3 regions of the Paenibacillus sp. 203 genome follow, and region 3 is predicted to be linked to each of the others. Evidence: riboswitches for the same ligand, from Rfam matches in the RefSeq annotation. Region 3 holds a riboswitch; each other region holds the start of a gene.
The links. A riboswitch is a leader RNA that binds a small molecule or an ion and turns the genes downstream of it on or off. The one in region 3 is predicted to bind cyclic di-AMP.

Region 1 (6,770 bases), on a different contig from region 3:
AAATGCACGTGTTGCTTTGGATGAGAAGTTTAAGCTGATCGAGCGGGATGAGGAACGGACATCCAAAGCTGCAAGCAATCTCGGACGTGCCATTGGACTGGATAGCTTGCACCGGGTGGAGGCGTTTGATAACTCCAACATCCAGGGTTCCGATCCAGTCTCAGCCATGATCGTGTTTATTGATGGCAAGCCTGCCAAGAAGGAGTATCGAAAATATAAAATCCGTTCTGTGCAGGGACCCGATGATTATGAAACAATGCGTGAGGTTATCCGACGTAGATATGAACGTGTGCTTAAGGAAAATTTGGAACGTCCCGACTTGATCGTTGTCGATGGTGGACGTGGACAAATTAAGGCGGCGACCGATGTATTGCAAAATGAGCTGGGTTTGTTCATTCCTGTGTGTGGTCTGGTGAAGGATGCCAAACATAGAACTTCCCAACTATTAGTGGGAGAGTCCTCTGAGGCCGTGACACTTGCACGCAATAGCGAAGAATTTTATCTGCTGCAACGGATTCAGGACGAGGTTCACCGTTTTGCCATTACGTTCCACCGCGAGCAACGCGGCAAATCTATGGTAACTTCCCGGCTGGACTCTATTCCAGGCATCGGCGAGAAACGGCGTAAGTTACTGCTTAAGCATTTTGGATCGCTCAAAAAAATAAGAGAGGCCAGTGTCGAAGACTTCCGGCCTCTCTCTATTGGGGATAAGCTTGCGCGTCAGATTATAGCTGCCCTTCGGGAGGAGGAGTCGTAGAATACGGCTCCTCTTTTTTTATAGGTTCAAACATAATTCGATTTGGCTTTTTAGGACTAAACCAATAAATGATGTAACCCACGATGGCTGGAAGTAAGATCCAGAATAGACCAGCGCTCACATTCACAGTGTCTCCCAGACTCATCACACTAAGTCCCATTAGAATGCTGTCAAAAATAACGTGGCTGAACATGGCGGCAATAAAGCCGTAACGCAGGAACACAAAACTGAACAGCAAACCAAGAAAAGTCAGCTCAATAGGTCTGGAAATCACCGGATAGATCGGATAAAGCGTATGTCCCAGTGCCCAAATCAGCGTGGTGATCAGACAAGCAACAAAAGTGTTTTTCACTATTTTTTTGACCATCGGAATACCAAACAGACGGTAGACAGTCTCTTCTCCAATACCTGCCATCCACGCCATAATCGGCAGTAGCCATGGATAAGCCATATTGTAAGGGGATTGTGTGGCATCTGTGGTGGAGAATGTATTAAATGTGCGCTCCAGTATAAAGAATAAGATGGATTGTACCCCGAGTAAAATAAAGGCCCACAAGTAGCCAACATACATACTGCGAAGCACATACAACCCGTAGCCCGGCTCTTTTGCACGCGGCCATGCATTCAGTCCAACCTGACGCATAAGCCCGTCACCGCCGACCAAGGAGAAGTAGAGCGCTACAGCCATGAAAAAGGTAACACCAATCTGGAAAACCATAAGAAATATAAGCATGCCCTTACCGCCTGCTTCTGCTTGCAATAAAGGCAGCATGTTCATGGTCCCAGCTATACTAGCAATAAAGTATACAACGGATAGAACAATGCCGCGTACAAATGAAGTATGTCGTCGGGTGAGTGACGCATACACAATGGCAAGTACACCCAGTACAAAGCTAAATAGGGCATAACCCGCATAGGTCATCAAATTCGCCCAAAATGTTTGCTTTTCGATATAATCGGTATAGGACGACGGGGCCGAAAAGCTTTGGGTGAAGGAGCGAACATCACCGTCTTCAAAAGTAAAAGCCAGTGTAAGTACCGAGGCGCCGATTTTTTTATCGTCTACGGTATACTTTAATCCGCCTTCTTGTTCAGTGGTCGCAAGCTTCAAATCCGACGGCTTAAAGCCAAAGCGCTTGACCCATACTGCGGCCGCCTGCTCCTTGGCTTCGAGCGTCATGCCGTCCTCAGCCACACGTACAAGCCTGTTACGTGCTTGTTCATCCGTAGAAATATCAGCCTGTGTGTAATTGGTGCTGGAGGTGATCCGTTTAAAGCTAACGACCTTGCCAGTGGATAAATCCACATGAATTTGCAGTTTACTCTTCGCTGAGGATTCAGGCAGATCGACCCGAAAGGTTTCGTAAGGGTAACTTTTTTTCCATGTACGGTCGTACTGTTGAAGTAGTTTTTCTCTAGATAAATAACCGTACAAATCTGTTTCGGCCTGATAGGTCACGACAGGCTCCTCAGGCTGTGATTCAGTATAGCCCAGCTCGGAGCGGGCGAAGTCCAATGCGTGTATGACCGCTTCTTGTTTGCTGATGACCTTTGCGTTCATTACTGATTCTGGACTCGGATTGCTAAGCGAGGGAATAAGCAATTGAAAGATAAAAAAGCAAATCAGGCCAATCCCGCCCAGCAAGCCTAATTTTTTGAAGTTGGCCGTGAGCACGACCGGTTTCCCGATAGGATTCATGAGTTTCCTCCTTAATCTGTAAATAAGAACATCCATTAAAGATATCATACTGCACAGGTTCGCGCCAACAGACAAGCGATATTCATGAAAATAGAGTGAAAGCACTTTAAAGTTCCAATAAAATTAGATAAGCTGCGATTAAACGATGCCCATTCGCAAAATAAAGCCAATTTCACGTTTTTTCGGCGAAATCGGTTTTGTGATCTGGATATAGAAGGATTATAATCTTGAGGCAATGCCTATGAAATACATAGGTAATGATATACAGTTGAGCCGAATTTCTATGGGAAAACGGGGGAACCATGTTACTGGGGTGAATTTTACAACCGATCCTGCTGGATCGGAAGTGTAAATAGGGCATACTGTGCTGCCCGAATCCGTCAGCTAACCTCGTAGGCTATGAGCAGGAACCAAGTCAGGCACTCGGTTTTCCGGTGTCTTTTTTTGTGCGTATAAAAGTGTTTGGATTGGTTAGACCGCTGCGGGTGCAGATTATTCTTCCGATTGCTGTTATCCCCGGATTTTTTTATTGTATACCCCCTTTAATGGTTAAAATCCGGAGATAAAGGCAAACGCTTCGCTTCTTCAGAACAATTCTGCCCCCTTCGCTACTGCCCGCCAATAGCACAGGGGGCCGAGTAGTGCTTGACATGCATTCTTCCTGTATTCAGGGAATGCTAATTATAGTTAACTAAGGTTTGGAAAAATCAAAAAATTCAGGGGCAACGACGATCGAAAGATCAAATGGAACGCGTAGCGAGCTTACACCGTATTAAATCACTGATTTATAGTTTTAAGGATTAGGAGAGAAGTGATGAATAGATGAATCCCAATGCAAGCTGGCTTCGGCTTTCTCCACCGCAGATATTCGTTGCGGGCTTTGCCATTATCATTCTAATAGGTAGCTTATTGTTAATGCTGCCGATCTCCAATACAACAGGAAAGCCACTTGCGTTTATAGACGCTTTGTTTACTGCCGCGTCCGCGACGTGTGTAACAGGGCTTGTCGTTAAGGATACAGGGACCTTTTTCACAACCTTTGGTCAAGTCGTCATCGCTGCACTCATTCAGATTGGCGGTCTCGGCTTTATGACTATGGCTACCTTGATCGCGCTGGTGTTCAAACGTCGGATTTCCTTGCGGGAGCGCCTCATTTTGCAGGAAGCGATGAATCAGACTTCTGTAGAGGGAATTGTCGGGTTAATCCGTAAGGTATTGCTGTACTCACTGGTTATTGAAGGCGTATGCGCTACGATATTCTCGGTTCGCTGGTCCTTTGATATGCCCGTAGGCAGGGCGATTTATTTTGGAATCTGGCATGCCATCTCCATGTTTAACAATGCTGGTTTTGATTTATTCGGTGAATTTCGCAGCTTGACAGGTTATGTATATGATCCGATTGTTAATTTTACCGCAATGTTTCTAATTATTTCTGGCGGCATTGGTTTTGTAGTGATGTCAGACCTGGCAGAATATCGCAAGCGCAAGAGACTGTCCTTGCATACCAAGGTGGTACTCAGCATGACGGGCGCAATGATTGTAGTCGGCACGCTCGTGATTTTTGTATTTGAGTTTACGAATCCAAGGACTCTTGGCTCGCTTGATTGGGGTGGTAAGCTACTGGGATCTTTATTCCAGTCCGTTACTCCCCGTACCGCAGGTGCCAATACGCTGGACATCGCAGGCTTGCGGCAGGCTACGCAGTTTTTTATCATCATACTCATGTTTATTGGGGCTTCTCCTGGTTCCACTGGAGGCGGGATTAAGACCACAACATTCGCCCTGCTCATTGGAGCGGTGATTTCGATGCTGCGGGGGCGGGAAGATATTGTACTGTTCAAGTACCGACTTGCGCAGGGACGAATTTACAAGGCTTTGACCATTACACTGCTGGGGTTGCTGTTCGTGATCGGGGTGACCATGATTTTGTCGGCAACCGAAGATCATCATTTTCTGATGATCTTGTTTGAGACGGTGTCTGCGTTTGGTACGGTGGGGCTGTCGATGGGGCTTACACCTGATTTGACAGTCATAGGAAAGTTGGTGATTACCCTGACGATGTTTGCAGGTAGACTGGGGCCACTCACGCTAGCTTATGCACTGGGGCCGAAAAAGGGTAAAGAATTGTATCGTCATCCGGAAGGCAAAATGATTATAGGATAAGGGAGTTTTCGAGTAGATATGAAAACGCAGCAGTTTGTAGTTATTGGCTTGGGGCGGTTCGGCTCAAGCCTGGCTTTGCAATTGGTTGATATGGGGTGCGAGGTGCTAGGCATTGACCGGAATGAGGATGTTGTGGACAGTATGAGTGAGATGTTGACACATACTGTCGTGGCGGACGCTACCGATGAAGATTCGTTGCGATCACTGGGCATCCGTAATTTCGATTGTGGCATTGTTGCTATTGGTGATGACATTCAGGTAAGCATCCTCACCGCCATTTTGCTGAAGGAGCTGGGTGTGAAAAAAGTTGTAGCCAAAGCCATATCTGTGCTGCACGGGCGTGCGTTAGAAAAGCTCGGTGTGGACCGGATTATTTATCCAGAACGGGATATGGGTATCCGGGTGGCTCACCAGCTAGTCACGCCTAATTTGCTCGATTATTTGGAGTTGTCTAAGGAATACAGTATTGTGGAACTCAATGTACCTGCATGTCTGAATGGCAAAACGCTAGCAGAGCTAAATGCCCGTACCCGCTTTGGTTGTAGCGTCGTGGCGCTTCATACAGCGAACGGTATCCTGATCGCACCGACGGCTATGGATCGGCTAAAAGCAGACGATATCATGGTCATCATCGGCTCGAATGACAATATCGGTCGCTTTGAGGATGAGGTTGTTAATGTTAATGAAGAGGATTAAACCCTCTACACCATACGGTAGCCTGCAAACGACGCACGTGTCTCGCTAATCCAGCGTCGTGCTGTCGGACCGAGATCGGTCGTCTCCGAGTAAATGAGGGAGGTCGTTCGGCGTGTCTCCTTCAAATCGGGCAAGTATAATGCAGTGAGTCCATTATCCCGTAATAGTTCGCTACGCAAATAGGATTTGGGCAGCAAGGCAGAAGCCTTACAGGTTGGAAGCAGGCGTACAATTGCCTCGAAGGAGTCGATTTCCATACGGATATCCGGCATGATGCCGCTGCGCTGGAACAAGTCATCCGTCAGACTGCGGTACCAGGTTCCTTTGGAGAAAATAATCATCGGCAATCCTTGCAGATCTTTCATCGAGGCCGTTCCTGTCTTGACGGTTAATTCATGTCCAATGGGAACAACGAGCTCCAAATGATCATCAAATAGCGGAATGCAACGCAGTCCGGCTTCATGAATGGCAGACCCGACAATACCGGCGTCTGCTTTTTTGTCACGTACAAAGGCGACGATTTCATGAGTTTTACCGGTGAGCAGCTTTAGCTCGGTTTGAGGATGCTTGCTCATGAAAGCTTCGACGAGGGTAGGCAGCGTCGTTTGGAGTGTCGTGAGACTAGCCCCGAGTGTAAGCATACTCTGGGCTTCATTTTTGTGCTGGGACAGCTTTTGTAAGAAGCGAAGCTGTCGTTGCCGTTGCTCTAGCGCGAATGTATAAACAAATCGGCCAGTGGACGTAATTTCGAGCCGTTTGCCCCGACGATCAAAAAGATTCACACCCAGCTCTTCCTCCAGCTTCGCAATTTTGCGAGACAGGGCAGGTTGGGACAGATTCAGCAGTTTGGAGGCTTTATTCAGGCTGGACTGCTCGACAATGACGGCAAAAGCGTTCAAATCCTCAAACAAATCATCCACTTCCTCTCTATATGCAAAAAAGACATAATAATTAATACGTATATTGCAATTCCATTATAAGCCGAAAAGGAGTAACATGAAAGCGACACAAGATGTTCACACTTTTGTTTTTCCTTATAAGGGACACCTTGTTGGACATTTCCTGTCGGAAACTGTCAATTTATATGTTATATTACTATTGAAAACGCTATTATTAGGAGAAGGGAGCATGACCTAGATGAGAGGATTTTATTCCAGAAAGCTGCATTCGCTTCTTGGCGTCATTCCGCTGGCTCTATTTTTTGTTGAGCATTTGGTGACGAACTTCACAGCGGTGGAGGGCGGCAAGGAAGGATTTAATCGCAGCGTGGCCTTCCTGAATGGTTTGCCACTGGTTATTGTGCTAGAAACGTTATTCATCTACTTGCCATTACTGTTCCACGGAATTTATGGCTTGTATATTGCGTATCAGGCTGACCCGAATGTCAAAAGATTCGGCTATTCACGTAACTGGCGCTTTCTGTTCCAGCGTATTTCTGGCGTTATTACGTTTGTA
Region 2 (6,770 bases), on a different contig from region 3:
CAGCTTTCGTCAGCATGCTCTTCATGCGGTTCATGTCTCTTTTTACTCACTGGAATCGCCATCCTTCTGGGTCAATGTAGCCCGTTCGGTCGGAGTCAGGAAGATCGTCAGTTTCTGACTGATGGCAATTGTCGATATCCCCGATTGAATGGAAAGCAGACCTTCGACCATCATTAATTTAAGCTCCACTTCTTTTTTGGATAACCGTTTCAGCTTGTTGGACATCGGATGCCATAGAACATAACCTGTAAAAATACCGAGCAACGTCGCAATGAAGGCTGCTGCAATGGCATGAGAGAGCTTTTCCATGTCACTAAGGTCAGCCAGAGCTGCGATCAGACCTACAACCGCACCGAGTACCCCGAGCGTTGGAGCGTACATACCGGCTTGGGAGAAGATCAGTGCGCCAGAGCGATGTCGATCCTCGGTAGCATTGATATCCTCCATCAGAACGTCCCGTACGAATTCCTGATCATTGCCGTCAATAATCATTCGCATGCCGCCACGCATAAAGGGATCGTCGATTTCTTCTACCTTGGATTCCAAGGCGAGCAGACCTTCACGACGGGTAATGGATGCCCACTCGGTAAACGTACCGATGAGCTCTTTGCGGTCTAACAGTTTTTGTTCGGTGAAAATAACCTTGAACAGCTTCGGAATCCGTTTGATTTCTGCCATCGGGAAGGCCATAAATATACTCGCTGCCGTTCCGACGAAAATAATCATGTAAGCAGCGGGATTATTGACCAAATTGACGACCGGAGCGCCTTTTAAGATCATCCCGACGACCAGTGACACAATCCCGAGCACAAGTCCGATAATGGTTGAAATTTGCATGATACACCTCATCCATGAGAATAGATTTTGAATCCTTTCATGCCGCCGGGGTCGTCCTTGCCCCAAGCGCGTCATTACAAGACGGATTATAGTATTTATCGACAAAACTCTCTTTTTTGTTAAGTGCGAATTTCCGGTATAATAAGGTGATTATGTATTGAATGGCGGAACCATTGGAGGAAATGGCATGGGAGTAAAGCATGGGCGTGAGTATGAACAAATTTTGAACGATTTGACAGAGGCTGTGGGGCGCATCCCAGATAGCTATGAATTTTTTGAGATGGAAGCAGAAGATTGGGACAGGCTGGATCCGGCGGGACGTCAGGAAGTCAATGAAGCTTTGGCAGAAGACTTATTTTATGCACTGGGTACAGAGCCCACAATCACTGTAGGGAGTGGCGTTGTGATCTATGAGCCGGAGCAGCATCGCATCTATGTACTTATTGGGGACGAGGAGCTGACGTCAGTCCCTTTGATTTGAGGTCCGTCTTATGGATTTATCAACGGGGCCGTGGTAATATGTACACCAATATATCGTAGTTTTGGCCGTATTTAAGCGGTCGAAAGGCTTCCGTATAAACGGGGAGGAGTTCGTAACATGCCTTTTACACAAGAAGAGATTGAAGCACATCTGGAGAAACTGGAGGGCTGGGAACTGGAGGAAGGACGTTGGATCGTCCGAAAATATAATTTTTCCAGTTTTATGAAAGGGATTGCATTCGTGGATGAAGTTGCCGCTATATCTGAAGCATTCAATCATCATCCATTTATTACGATTGATTATAAGACCGTGACTCTGCGTTTGACCTCTTGGGACGACGGCGGTATTATGGCCGTGGATATTAAGGAAGCCCAACAATATAATGAAGCTTTTGAAAAAATGCGCAGCAGTCATTGAGCTTGTAATGATCTGTCGTATGATGATAAAAGCGCCTTCGCTATACAACATTGTGGTTGTATGCCGAAGGCGCTTTTATCATAGAATCTGGGTTGGGTGCTCGGGACGATATACCATACAATAAAATGGTTTTTTGCCATCAGGAGTCTGGCGTTCATAGGTATCTGTAAGCTCAAATCCAGCCGCCTTATAGGCCCGGATAGCGCGCCCATTCCAAGTGAGCACCTCTAGATCAATTTCATTCTTCGGGTTGCGTCGTTGAGCTTCCTCTGCAATGGCACGGACAAAATCAGAGCCTTTGCCATGTCCGCATCTGTCAGGATGCATTCCAAGACCTAGCCGGGTCACACCGATCATAGGAAAATATTGAGCAAATCCCGTCAGTTTGTTCTCTTTATCCAGTACGGCAACATATTGCTCTTGGCGAAGCGTGGGACTTCCAAATTCGACTTCAAGCGCCTTCATTTGTTCCCAGGGGAGCCAACCGTATATGTTATAAGGTGGATCATAGTGCCACTCACAGATTGCAGCGGCTTGATGCTCGTCCATCGGTACGATCCGATAGTTGGATATTGAGGCCGGCATGTGTTCCATCCTCCTTTTACACAGGTACTTCAATCATTAACAACAGATTGTAGACAAGTTGCAGAGGAATGGCAAGCGTGTTTATTTCATACCTAAGTCGGGTATACATTCAATAAGAAGGAATTACTGCTCATATGCTCCCCCAGCGGTGACGGTAAAACCGACGATGTTCGCTACAATTGAAACCTTTTGAGGTCTCAGTTCGTCAGTAAAGATAATAATTGCTGATGTTGTGGACATAAAAAACCGCAATTCGATTCCGGCCAGAATCAAATTGCGGCTAGGGTTAGCTTGCTGTGCGTTAGTTATTCTACGTTATCGTCATCAGGAATGTCTGAAGCTACAGAATGGTAAGCGTCTGTGCTCATAATTCTTTTTGCACCGACATAGCGGTTAGCGTAATAATTTTCGTTCAGTGAGCTAACTACTACACCACGTGAAGTCGAGGAGTGGGCAAATTTCCCCTCACCTACGAAGATACCTACATGGGAAATGCCTCTTCCTGTGGTGTTGAAGAACACCAGGTCCCCAGGTCTCATTTCATCGCGGGATACAGAAGATCCCATTTTGAATTGTGATCCGGATTGATGCGGAAGTTTAATTCCCAGTTTGTTGTATACGTACATTGTGAAGCCGGAGCAATCGAATCCCTCGAGTGTAGTGCCTCCGCTTCTGTAGTTCGTTCCTTTGGCATCTTGGATGACCTGGTCCATCTTAGAGTCTGCATATGCACTGCCGCCACCGAATGTAAAAGATGTAAAGGCAATGGCAAGACCCATAGCTGCGATCGTTAGCTTCTTCTTCAAAAAAAATATACCCCTTCCAATGCCTGCGAGGTTAGCTTAAGGATTCGGTAGAAGGTTCCCCTATGACCACTCTGTTGCGAGATCAATTCACCCAAACTGGTTCCCCCGCTTCCTAGGTGCCAGGAATTAGGCTTAACTTAAGATGTGCACCTTGGAGAGCAGTATTCACAATAACGTTATTTTTGAGATAAAGGTTACAATAAAGATTACAAAGTTGTTACTATCAGTTCACTGCGATTATTGTAACAAAGACGGCTGGCTTTGGCAAATGTTTCATTGCAAAAAGTTACAAAAAAAATCTGCTCCTAATGTCCCAGGAACAGATCTTGTTAACAGTATTCAGTTATGTGTCGTTTGCGCGGGTATGAATCATGTTTTTCGACAGACGGAAATGAAGTAAAAAACATAAAGGCAGGGCTTAGCTTCTACTAGAGATATCGGTATGCCATAGTCTGTACTGCGAACTGATATGCCACAGCCTGACCAGACTAGTAACAAAATGATACGATTGCTGGAGAATGAGCGCCAGCATGCCAGTCCAAATCATCGCCACGGTGCCAAATAGACCGAAGACCAGCAGCACACAAGCACCGAGCAAAAGGGATATACCGACAGCTGGGAGGAGCTGGCGAAAGAAGGCGAGCAGGGACGATAGTATGGCGTGACCACCGACAGTACCCAGTTGCATATACAGGATGCACTGCCGAATGAACCATCCGTATGCCATCCATCCAATGACATAGGGCAATAAATGCAGCAGATAAGAGGAAGATTGAAGTGCTCCTGCTACAATAGGGTAGAGTCTCGGTACTACCCAAAAGGCGGGAAGCAGCAGCAGTCCCAACTCGATGGTGTAATACAACAGCGACGACATGCCATGGCGTTTCATACCCTTGAAAAAGGACAGGCTTTGCGGTTCAGTCGCATCGGTATGCAGACTTTGATATATTCCGGCTCTAATGAAGGGAGTGATCAGTATGCGTAGTACAGTCGCCCCTAGTAGTATCCACAAATACACATGTACTTCCCGGCTGTCCATCAGAGCAATCTGACTCTCCATCCAAAATAAGGTCTGTCCCAGTTCGTTTTGACCCTGATCAGGATAACGGAGCAATAGCGGGATAACGGCAGACTGCACCAGCCGATAGAGAAACACCCCCCACAGTAGTCGATACAGAAATAAAATGATAACGATATAGAATCGTATGCGCACCAGCGCCCAGCCCTCTTTTATAACAGTCCGCATCTATAGACACCTCACCATGACAGACTTCCAAGCAGTGTCTCCAACAGCTTGGTTACACTAACACTCCAACGGGTTTGTTGCTTTTCGTCCAATTCGGCCTTTAGGCTATTGTTAATATGCTTGTTCTCCAGTGCAATGGTATATAGGGGATCAAGGGTTACATAGGAAACGGGAGAAGTACTTTTGATCCGAAAAGTTGTGCTTTTGCCCGCGCCGTCCCAAGCCTTGAATATCGTGGTACCATCCTTGAAGGTAAATTGGACAGGGATCTTGGGATAATCCGCCCCTTTTTTGCTGACCGTCACGACTGCTTCATATCCATTCTCCAGCTTGTGGTTTGTGATGTGATCCACTGAAAAGTCCGCCATCTGGCCGTCATATACATACTGTTCAAAATAGTGGCTCCATGAGCGTCCGGTGACTCTCTCCACGATACGTTGAAAATCCATTGAGGACGGATGCTTAAATCGGTACGTCTGGACGTAGGTCCGCATAATGCGATCCATTTTTTTCATACCCACCTGACGTTCAATGCCCCGTAGTACCAGCTTGCCTCGAGAGTAGGCATTTTGCGCATACTCAGCAGCTGAGCCATACTTCCATGACTCACGGTTTAGCGGCTGTGGGGAAGCTACCTGTCCCGATTGTAATGGCAGGTTGGGGGTAAGCCCATATTCTTGCTCCATAAGCCGCTCCTCTGCATAGGAGGTGAAGCCTTCATCCAGCCACGGCTCCTCAAATTCATTATTGGCTACCATTCCGTAGAAATATTGATGTCCAATCTCATGAACTAATGTCCGTTCCAGACTATAGCCAGGATTCAGATTACCCGCAGCAGCGGCCGTGATGAGTGTCGGATACTCCATACCGCCGGCTCCATTGCCTGATTTGGGTGGAACCACGATGGATAGGGTGGAATATGGATAAGGCCCGTACCATTTGCTGTAGTACGAAAGGGCGGCCTTCGCTGCGCTCATATAGCGCCCTTTGAGCTCCTTGTGCGACGGGTCAAGGTAGAGCTTGATTTTGACACCAGGGACTTCAGCAGAAGAAAAGGGTTCTTCTACGGTTACAAAGTTGGGTGAAGCGGACCAGGCAAAATCGTGTACATCATCGGCATAAAATTGATATATTTTTTGGCCGTTCTGTCGGACGGCACCACGGGTGGGAAATCCGGTCGCTGCTACGATATGAGTTTCAGGCACCCGAATCCGTACGCTGTAAATTCCAAAATCGGCATAAAACTCGGAGTTACCATGATACTGGTGGAGGTTCCAGCCCTCCTCGGCGCGTCCACGCTGTCCTTCAGTCTCGTAGACGCTGAGCTTCGGGAACCATTGCCCTGCCATTACAAAATCATCTGTCGCACCCATACGAGCGAAGATGGCGGGCAGTTTTACCTCAAACTTCATATATAATGTGATTTCTTCGCCACCTCGTACCGGCTTGGGTAGACGCACCTTCACGAGCGAACGGTCGCCTGCGTTACCGTCATCTGGCTGCACATATTGGATGCGGTGCATGAGAGATAAACCGTCTTCTGTTTTTAGTTCAGTCAGCGTCATGGAGCCAAAGCCGTCTTTGGGCATGGTGTCTCCGCGCAGCTTTCCACCGGATTCCTTCATAAAGGTAGTTTCCATGGAAGAGAAGGCATTCGGGTATAGATGAAGATACAGATCATTCACGGTTTTCTTGCCCGGATGCTTCCAGGTCAGTGTCTCAGTGCCTCGCAAAACCTGTCCTTTTTCCAGAGACACATCAATGTGGTACTCTACCACCCTCTTGCTGAGGATTTCTGTAGCGGGCTGTGGAGGGTTCTTGGGCAGGTCAGGCAGGATGTTTGCCCCTAGAGGCTTGCCCATATTTGGGGCAAGCGCAGACTCAGACAGGGAGCCGTATAGTGGTTGGCCTATGGACTGCGGGTCGGATTGCGGTTGGGGCTGCCAGGCAAACCATAACGTCCCTGCGAGGAGACCGAGGGCTAGTGTAGACAATAAAACGATTTTAGTGCGTGCTGGGGTCATACAATGGATACCTCCCGTTGACAAGCATCTACAGCATGTATATGTTTGCTTTCAGGAGATTATTAGTTAAAATATTTATAGTGTAGAATGAGTGTGAAGACGGAAAATGGAGGTCTAGTGACACATGAGTGAAAATCAGCCGGACGGCAAAAAACAGATTGCACTGAACATTGTCAGTGGCAAGAGTAAACATAAGGGTTTCGGCGCAGGCTCAATCGACCTGAACAGCATGTCCCCGGTCATCATTGACCGAGGAGAGGCGAAAATTGATATCGGTGCCATGCATGCCAAAAGTAAAGTAGAACGTGGTATCAAGTTCTCTACGAATAAAGAGGATGTATCGAACGGACGCCAAGTATGGCTCGTATGGGTAG
Region 3 (6,770 bases):
GTCATAAGCAGCTGCTTGCCGATCGCAACCACCTCAATAATTTTGGACGGATCGGAATCCAGGTCCACCATATTAGCTGCTTCTTTGGCCGCGACTGTGCCGCTATTCATGGCCAGACCGACATCCGCTTGCGCCAGTGCAGGTGCATCATTCGTGCCGTCTCCGGTCATGGCAACCAGCTTTCCCTGTTCCTGCTCACGTCGGATAACCGCGATTTTGTCCTCCGGCTTGCTCTCAGCTACAAAGTCGTCCACACCCGCTTCTCGTGCAATTGTAGCTGCTGTCAGCGGATTATCTCCGGTACACATGATCGTACGGATACCCATTTCCCGGAGCTGATCAAACCGTTCCTTCATACCTGGCTTCACTGTATCCTTCAAATAAATAATGCCGTATATCTGATCATCCAGCGCGACTGCCAGCGGTGTACCTCCTTCAGAGGCTACCTGATTGGCTTTTTCCTCCAGATCGGCTGGAATACTGCCGTTTTGCGATACAATCCATTGCCGAACAGAATCCACCGCGCCCTTGCGTACCTTTCGTCCATCGGTCAGATCCAGACCACTCATCCGTGTCTCCGCCTTGAATTCGATAAAGGTTCCACCTGCTGCCAAGGATGCATCCAACGTATGCTCCTGTTTGCGCATCAATTCGAGAACCGAGCGGCCCTCTGGCGTCTCATCCTTCATAGAGCTAATCGCTGCCCACTTCACTAACTCTGCCTTCTCCACGCCCTCCACAGGCACGAATTCACTCGCCATTCGGTTACCGAAGGTGATTGTACCTGTTTTATCCAGAATCATCGTGTTGATATCCCCAGAAGCTTCTACCGCCTTGCCTGACATGGCCAGTACGTTAAACTGGGTGACCCGGTCCATACCAGCAATCCCGATAGCTGACAGCAGTCCTCCAATCGTGGTTGGAATCAGACAGACTAGCAACGAAATCAGCACAGGAACAGGCAAATCAATGTTAAAATGACGGGCAATCGGCGCTAGCGTAACCACCACAATTAGAAAAATAATCGTCAAGCTAATCAGCAAAGTGTTCAGTGCAATCTCATTCGGCGTCTTTTGCCGCTGTGCGCCTTCCACGAGCGAAATCATTTTATCAATAAATGTCTCGCCTGGCTCTGTCGTAATTCGCACCTTAATCCGGTCACTGACTACTCGTGTCCCGCCGGTTACCGAGCAAAAATCACCACCCGATTCCTTGATGACCGGAGCCGATTCTCCCGTAATTGCAGATTCATCCACCGAAGCCAGACCTTCAATGACCTCACCATCGCTTGGAATCATTTCGCCCTGGGAGACAATAACCACGTCCCCCTTACGCAATTCGGTTGAGCTAACCACCTGAATGTCATTTCCGATGAGCTTGTTAGCTTGTGTATCCTGCTTGGATTTTTTTAAAGAGGCAGCTTGTGCCTTACCCCGCCCCTCCGCGAGTGCTTCGGCAAAATTAGCAAAAAGCAACGTAAACAACAGAATAACAAACACGGCCAGGTTAAAGCCCATTTCCTTGCCAGTTCCAAAATAACCGGGAAACAGTAACATGAGCAGCACGACCAATGTACCGATCTCCACGACGAACATGACAGGATTTTTCATCATAATCATCGGATTTAACTTTATAAAGCTATCCTTGATCGCATGCTTCAAGATGCCTCTGTCCAGCATGTGTTTGCGTTGTTCCTTCATGATCAAACACCCCGTTCATCCATTCTCATTTTCTTCTTTACATGGTCAAAAATTCAGCAACAGGTCCCAATACGATGACGGGTAAAAAGGTCAACGCACCAATCAGCAGCACGACCCCGATCAGAATGGCTCCAAATAACTTGTTGTCCGTGCGCAGTGTCCCCGTCGTCACCGGAGTCGGTGCTTTGGCATTCAACGAAGCCGCCACAGCCAACAATGCAATCATAGATACATATCGTCCGAAGAACATAACCATCCCCGTCGTCATGTTCCAGAATACATTGTTATCCGAAAGACCTTCAAATCCCGAACCGTTATTTGCGGCAGATGACGCATATTCATAGAGCACCTGAGTCAACCCGTGATAGCCAGGGTTCGTGACCGCATCGTATCCCCAATGACTCATAAATGCAAGTGCAGTTGGGGCGAGAATGAGAAACGGATGTACCAAAATGGCAATCGCGATCAGCTTCATTTCCTTGCCTTCAATTTTCCTCCCCATAAATTCCGGAGTTCTCCCGACCATCAGTCCGCATATAAACACACCCAGAATCGCATACATCAGCATATTCATCAGTCCGACACCCTTGCCGCCAAAAATGACGTTTAGCATCATTTCTCCCAAAGCAGCCATGCCACCCAGTGGGGTTAGTGTATCATGCATATTATTGACTGAACCTGTCGTTGCCGCTGTTGTGACCGCAGTGAATAAAGCCGATTGTCCAATGCCGAAACGAACCTCTTTCCCTTCCATGCTTCCCTGAGAAGCATCCACACCCAGTGTCTGGATTAACGGATTACCTGTCTTCTCAGACACATACGTAATGGATAGAAAAATAAGAAACAATACCATCATGGAGCTAAAAATAATCCAGCCCTGCTTACGATTACGGGCAAACAATCCAAAGGTATACGGCAACGAAGCCGGCATTACCCACATTGCCAAAATTTCCAGCACGTTCGTCCAAGGACTTGGATTTTCAAAAGGATGCGCAGAGTTAGCTCCCGCATAACCACCCCCGTTTGTCCCCAAATGCTTGATGGACTCCAGAGAAGCAATGGGTCCCATAGAAATCTGCTGCTGTGTTCCGCTCAGCGTCGTAATATCCGCCGTAGGCTGTAGCGTCTGGGGCACCTTCAATCCAACCAGCACCAGCGTAAGCACAAAGGCCAGCGGCAGGAAAATTCTTATGATGGCTTTAATAAAATCTTGAAAGAAATTGCCCATTCCTTCACCGCGCCGCGTCAATCCTCTCATAAAAGCCGCAGCAACCGCAAAACCGGAAGCAGCCGAAGTGAACATCATCATCGTGACGAACGCCATCTGCGTCAGATACGTAAGCCCGCTTTCTCCGCTATAATGTTGGAGATTCGTATTCGTCATAAAGCTGATTACCGTATTAAAAGCTAGTGATGCTTCCATATTACTGTTTCCAGCCGGATTACCGGGAAGCATTCCCTGTAAACGCAACAGCAAGTAGCTGATTGCCACAAGCACGGCGTTCGTAGCAATGAAACTCATAACATACGTAGTCCAACGCATGCTCTCCATTTTCTTCAAGCCTACTACCTTATAAATCAGCTTTTCTGTTCTGCCAAAAATCCGATCCGTCCGATTGGGTTCATTCGAGAATACATGATACATATATGTACCCATTGGCTTTACCAAGAGCAGCAATATAACGATCACAATTCCAATTTGAAGCAGCTCCATCCTTTATTCCTCCTTCAAAATGCTCCTGCGTTTGGAACAACAGACCTGCTTCCAGAGCACCAATTGTGTGCACACGTTTGCGAAAACCTGCTACCTATGATGCTTTAATGTTCAGATCTGTTGTTCCCGCCCACTCTATCCCTACCAGTGACTAGAACTTTTCAGGGTTCAGGAGTGCGTAGATTAAATACATAAACACAATAGCCGTAAGCCCGAGTATAACGATCATCCTCTTCGTCCTCCTTTAGAGGTCTGCGCATCACACCAGCGTACAAACAGCAGTATCACTCCATAACTCACAGCCATGACGAGCAGCATGTATATATCCATCATGTTTATACCCTCCGTATCGGTCTTCAGATCGCCATTCTTATTTCATCATAAAATCATAAAACAACTATGTTATAAGTGCTTATCCGTTCAGCAGAAAACCCACCTCTCCGTTCAATGTGTAGATCACATGGTCCGCTCCCAATCCCCGATAAATTCCTTGTGGATTACAGCCGTGTGTAATAACATAGATCGATTCCGATGTTAGCGGCCGACATATTTGCAGGAAACGGCAAGTCAGATTCAAGCTGTTCTCAAACAAATACACACTACCAATTTCTTTTTTTGGAAAATTCCATTTTCCCGCTTGCATGGTATTGATGCGGACAATGTGCTCCACACCCATTTTTTTGAGCTGTCGTTCCTCCTGGGCGCTATTCGTCAGAACTGCAAACGCCAATTTTTTGTAAATAAGCAATTTCACAAAACTTCTGCCCGCTTCATTCGGTGCAGTGACAATAATTAACCGACCTTCCATCAGTAGCTCCTCTCCCGGTATAAAAAGACAACAAAAAGAAGCCGAAGGAAAAAGGCTTTCCTCCGGCTTCTGACATATCCATGATAAAATAAACCATGGCTGCACACGGCGGTTTGTTGCCTCTCCCTGTACGCTTACGAGGTTAGCTGTCGGATTCGGACGTGAGAGTCGCCCTATTTCTGGCACTTGACCGGAAAATTCACCCCATGAGACACACGGCAAGCCGTACAGTCTCGATTGGTTCCCCCGCTTTTGCAACTGCAAAATTCAGCGCTATAGACATTTCGTTGTTGCTTCATTCAAGTTAATTTGAAATTACGTCTTGAATCATACACCCGCGCATGGAAGACTGTAAAGCTCAACTGCGGGGTTATAAATCGGCCTTTAGAGCATAGAAGATTAATAATAACGCTTACAATGCAACTATGCTTCTCACAGCTCATTCAATCTCTGTTTTTCATCCCTTTTTGAAAATGACAAGCATGTCAATATTGGCGTAGGGTAGAGCGTTTTTGGCCTTTTTTTGTAAAAAGAGAAGAAAATACGCTATATGTACCAGCTAAGCACCGATTGAACCCGCTTTTATAAGAAGAAACACCTTAATTCGCTCCATTTGCGGTGCGATTTACTGTTTTGAACAAAATACGATTTTACAGCGGCAGAAGGCTTAATACAGCTTTTCCAGACTTGCAACCTCACTTTGAATTGCTTACAATTTAATTGCTGAATATTGAATAAGGAGAGATACTATGACCGTTTATGAATATGATGCGCAAACCCTGCAAGGGAAACCAATTCCGTTATCCACATATAAAGGGAATGTTCTGCTTATTGTGAACACAGCCAGCAAATGCGGGTTAACCCCCCAATACAAAGCGTTACAAGAGCTATATGACCAGTACCATGAACTGGGGCTCGAAATTTTGGGATTTCCCAGCAACCAATTCGCCAAACAAGAGCCAGGGTCCAGCGAGGAGATTTCCGAGTTTTGCCAGATCAATTATGGTGTTACCTTTCCGATGTTCGCCAAGACAGATGTCAATGGCGATCAAGCGCACCCCTTATTTCGCTACCTGACCCAAACAGCTCCGGGGGTATTAGGGTCCAAAGCGATCAAATGGAATTTTACTAAATTCTTAATTACACGAGAAGGTAACGTATTTAAGCGCTATGCACCGCAAACCACTCCAGATAAGTTGGCGGGAGATATAGAGAAGCTTTTGCAGCAAAACTGATATTCTTCTTTATCACAGTTATTAAAACAAAAAAAGCATCCCTTCACGTAAAGCGTGTCAGGATGCTTTTTTTAACTAGGTCTTGCATATAATGCGGTCGAGAGGACTCGAACCTCCACGGGCGTACGCCCACTACCCCCTCAAGATAGCGTGTCTGCCATTCCACCACGACCGCAAATCATAATGTATTGAGGCAACAGATTTATTATACTCTCTCATCAACTATTTGTAAACACAAATATAATAATTATTTTATATGTTATTTTATCTAACATATATGAGCGATAATAATATTTAATTTGACAAAAAGGCTACTAAAATGTAAATATATATTACATACATTTCGAATTTTTTCGTTATCCCTAAGTAAAGAGTAAAATAATATAACATAAGGATTCACTTCGAGGAGGCGAACCGCCCTGCATAAAGGCAACCGTTTGCTGAACTATGCATTATTGTTGGACCCTTCCCTACCTGTTGGTGGCTTCACCCGTTTTAACGGACTGGAGAAACTATTCCGCAACGGACATTTGAACAGTCTACAAGACTTGGAACATTACATGCTGAATGATTTGTATCCTCAATTTACAACCGTTGACGGCATGGCTATCAAAAGTCTGTATGTCGCCATCCAGCAGAATGACGGTTGGCGGATCGCTCTCATTGATAAGATGCTGCATACCCAACGTCCCTCCTTGCAGCATGTGAAGGAGTTGCGTCTATCCGGTCAGCGTCTACTTAAGCTCGCTAAGGCTCTTTATCCTTGGCTTGAATTTGACCAGTTGGAATCCATACTCATTCAATACAATGCAATTGGCACACTCGCTACCGTTCACACCTGGATTAACTTCCTTCTCGTAAACGATGTAGAACAGACCGTTCACGGCTATCTTGGCGCAGCGGTGTCCTTCTGTGTGGAAGATGCCTTCAAACTACTCAATCCTCCCTATGAGGAAAAGAACCCTTTTATGGAGCGTATGACCAGCGAGCTGCTCTCCGCATGGAAGAAGCTTAACAAACCTGAGCCAACTGCATTTCAGCGTCGCCTTCTTCACAGACATTGGTCCAGCTCCTACATCACTCTACCGCTTTATATGAGCCATAATAGCCAATTGGATGAGCCTAGACTGTTTTCCTCCTCAGGTCTATTCAAACGCCTTCCAGCATCCCCCTGATGCGTCGTTTCGCTAATGTGGCAGCAACACCAAAAACACTCTGTCCCTTTCCTCAGGTGGCAGAGTGTTTTTTATCCACATATAATCGAAATTCACACTATTAGTAGACTCTAGACGGGTTATCAGAACCACCTAGCA

Region 1: another riboswitch for cyclic di-AMP. It lies ahead of WA407_RS15745 (TrkH family potassium uptake protein); the one in region 3 lies ahead of WA407_RS10960 (hypothetical protein).
Region 2: another riboswitch for cyclic di-AMP. It lies ahead of WA407_RS25860 (C40 family peptidase); the one in region 3 lies ahead of WA407_RS10960 (hypothetical protein).

Annotation. Positions count from the first base shown of each region.
Region 1 covers NZ_JAXCHD010000006.1:171,144-177,913, forward strand. The annotation lists gene uvrC (excinuclease ABC subunit UvrC) at 1-757, shown strand, start outside; gene WA407_RS15740 (CPBP family intramembrane glutamic endopeptidase) at 726-2,456, opposite strand; cyclic di-AMP (ydaO/yuaA leader) riboswitch at 2,718-2,870, shown strand; gene WA407_RS15745 (TrkH family potassium uptake protein) at 3,279-4,619, shown strand; gene WA407_RS15750 (potassium channel family protein) at 4,638-5,315, shown strand; gene WA407_RS15755 (LysR family transcriptional regulator) at 5,321-6,226, opposite strand; gene WA407_RS15760 (succinate dehydrogenase cytochrome b558 subunit) at 6,453-6,770, shown strand, end outside.
Region 2 covers NZ_JAXCHD010000024.1:17,646-24,415, forward strand. The annotation lists gene motB (flagellar motor protein MotB) at 1-50, opposite strand, end outside; gene motA (flagellar motor stator protein MotA) at 43-837, opposite strand; gene WA407_RS25845 (hypothetical protein) at 1,025-1,318, shown strand; gene WA407_RS25850 (4a-hydroxytetrahydrobiopterin dehydratase) at 1,436-1,735, shown strand; gene WA407_RS25855 (GNAT family N-acetyltransferase) at 1,814-2,320, opposite strand; gene WA407_RS25860 (C40 family peptidase) at 2,626-3,126, opposite strand; cyclic di-AMP (ydaO/yuaA leader) riboswitch at 3,132-3,269, opposite strand; gene WA407_RS25865 (hypothetical protein) at 3,545-4,372, opposite strand; gene WA407_RS25870 (M1 family metallopeptidase) at 4,384-6,396, opposite strand; gene WA407_RS25875 (YwhD family protein) at 6,521-6,770, shown strand, end outside.
Region 3 covers NZ_JAXCHD010000004.1:330,382-337,151, reverse strand. The annotation lists gene kdpB (potassium-transporting ATPase subunit KdpB) at 1-1,700, opposite strand, end outside; gene kdpA (potassium-transporting ATPase subunit KdpA) at 1,738-3,414, opposite strand; gene WA407_RS26740 (potassium-transporting ATPase subunit F) at 3,566-3,643, opposite strand; gene WA407_RS10960 (hypothetical protein) at 3,827-4,222, opposite strand; cyclic di-AMP (ydaO/yuaA leader) riboswitch at 4,338-4,505, opposite strand; gene WA407_RS10955 (glutathione peroxidase) at 4,972-5,457, shown strand; tRNA gene WA407_RS10950 (tRNA-Leu) at 5,550-5,632, opposite strand; gene WA407_RS10945 (urease accessory protein UreF) at 5,895-6,632, shown strand.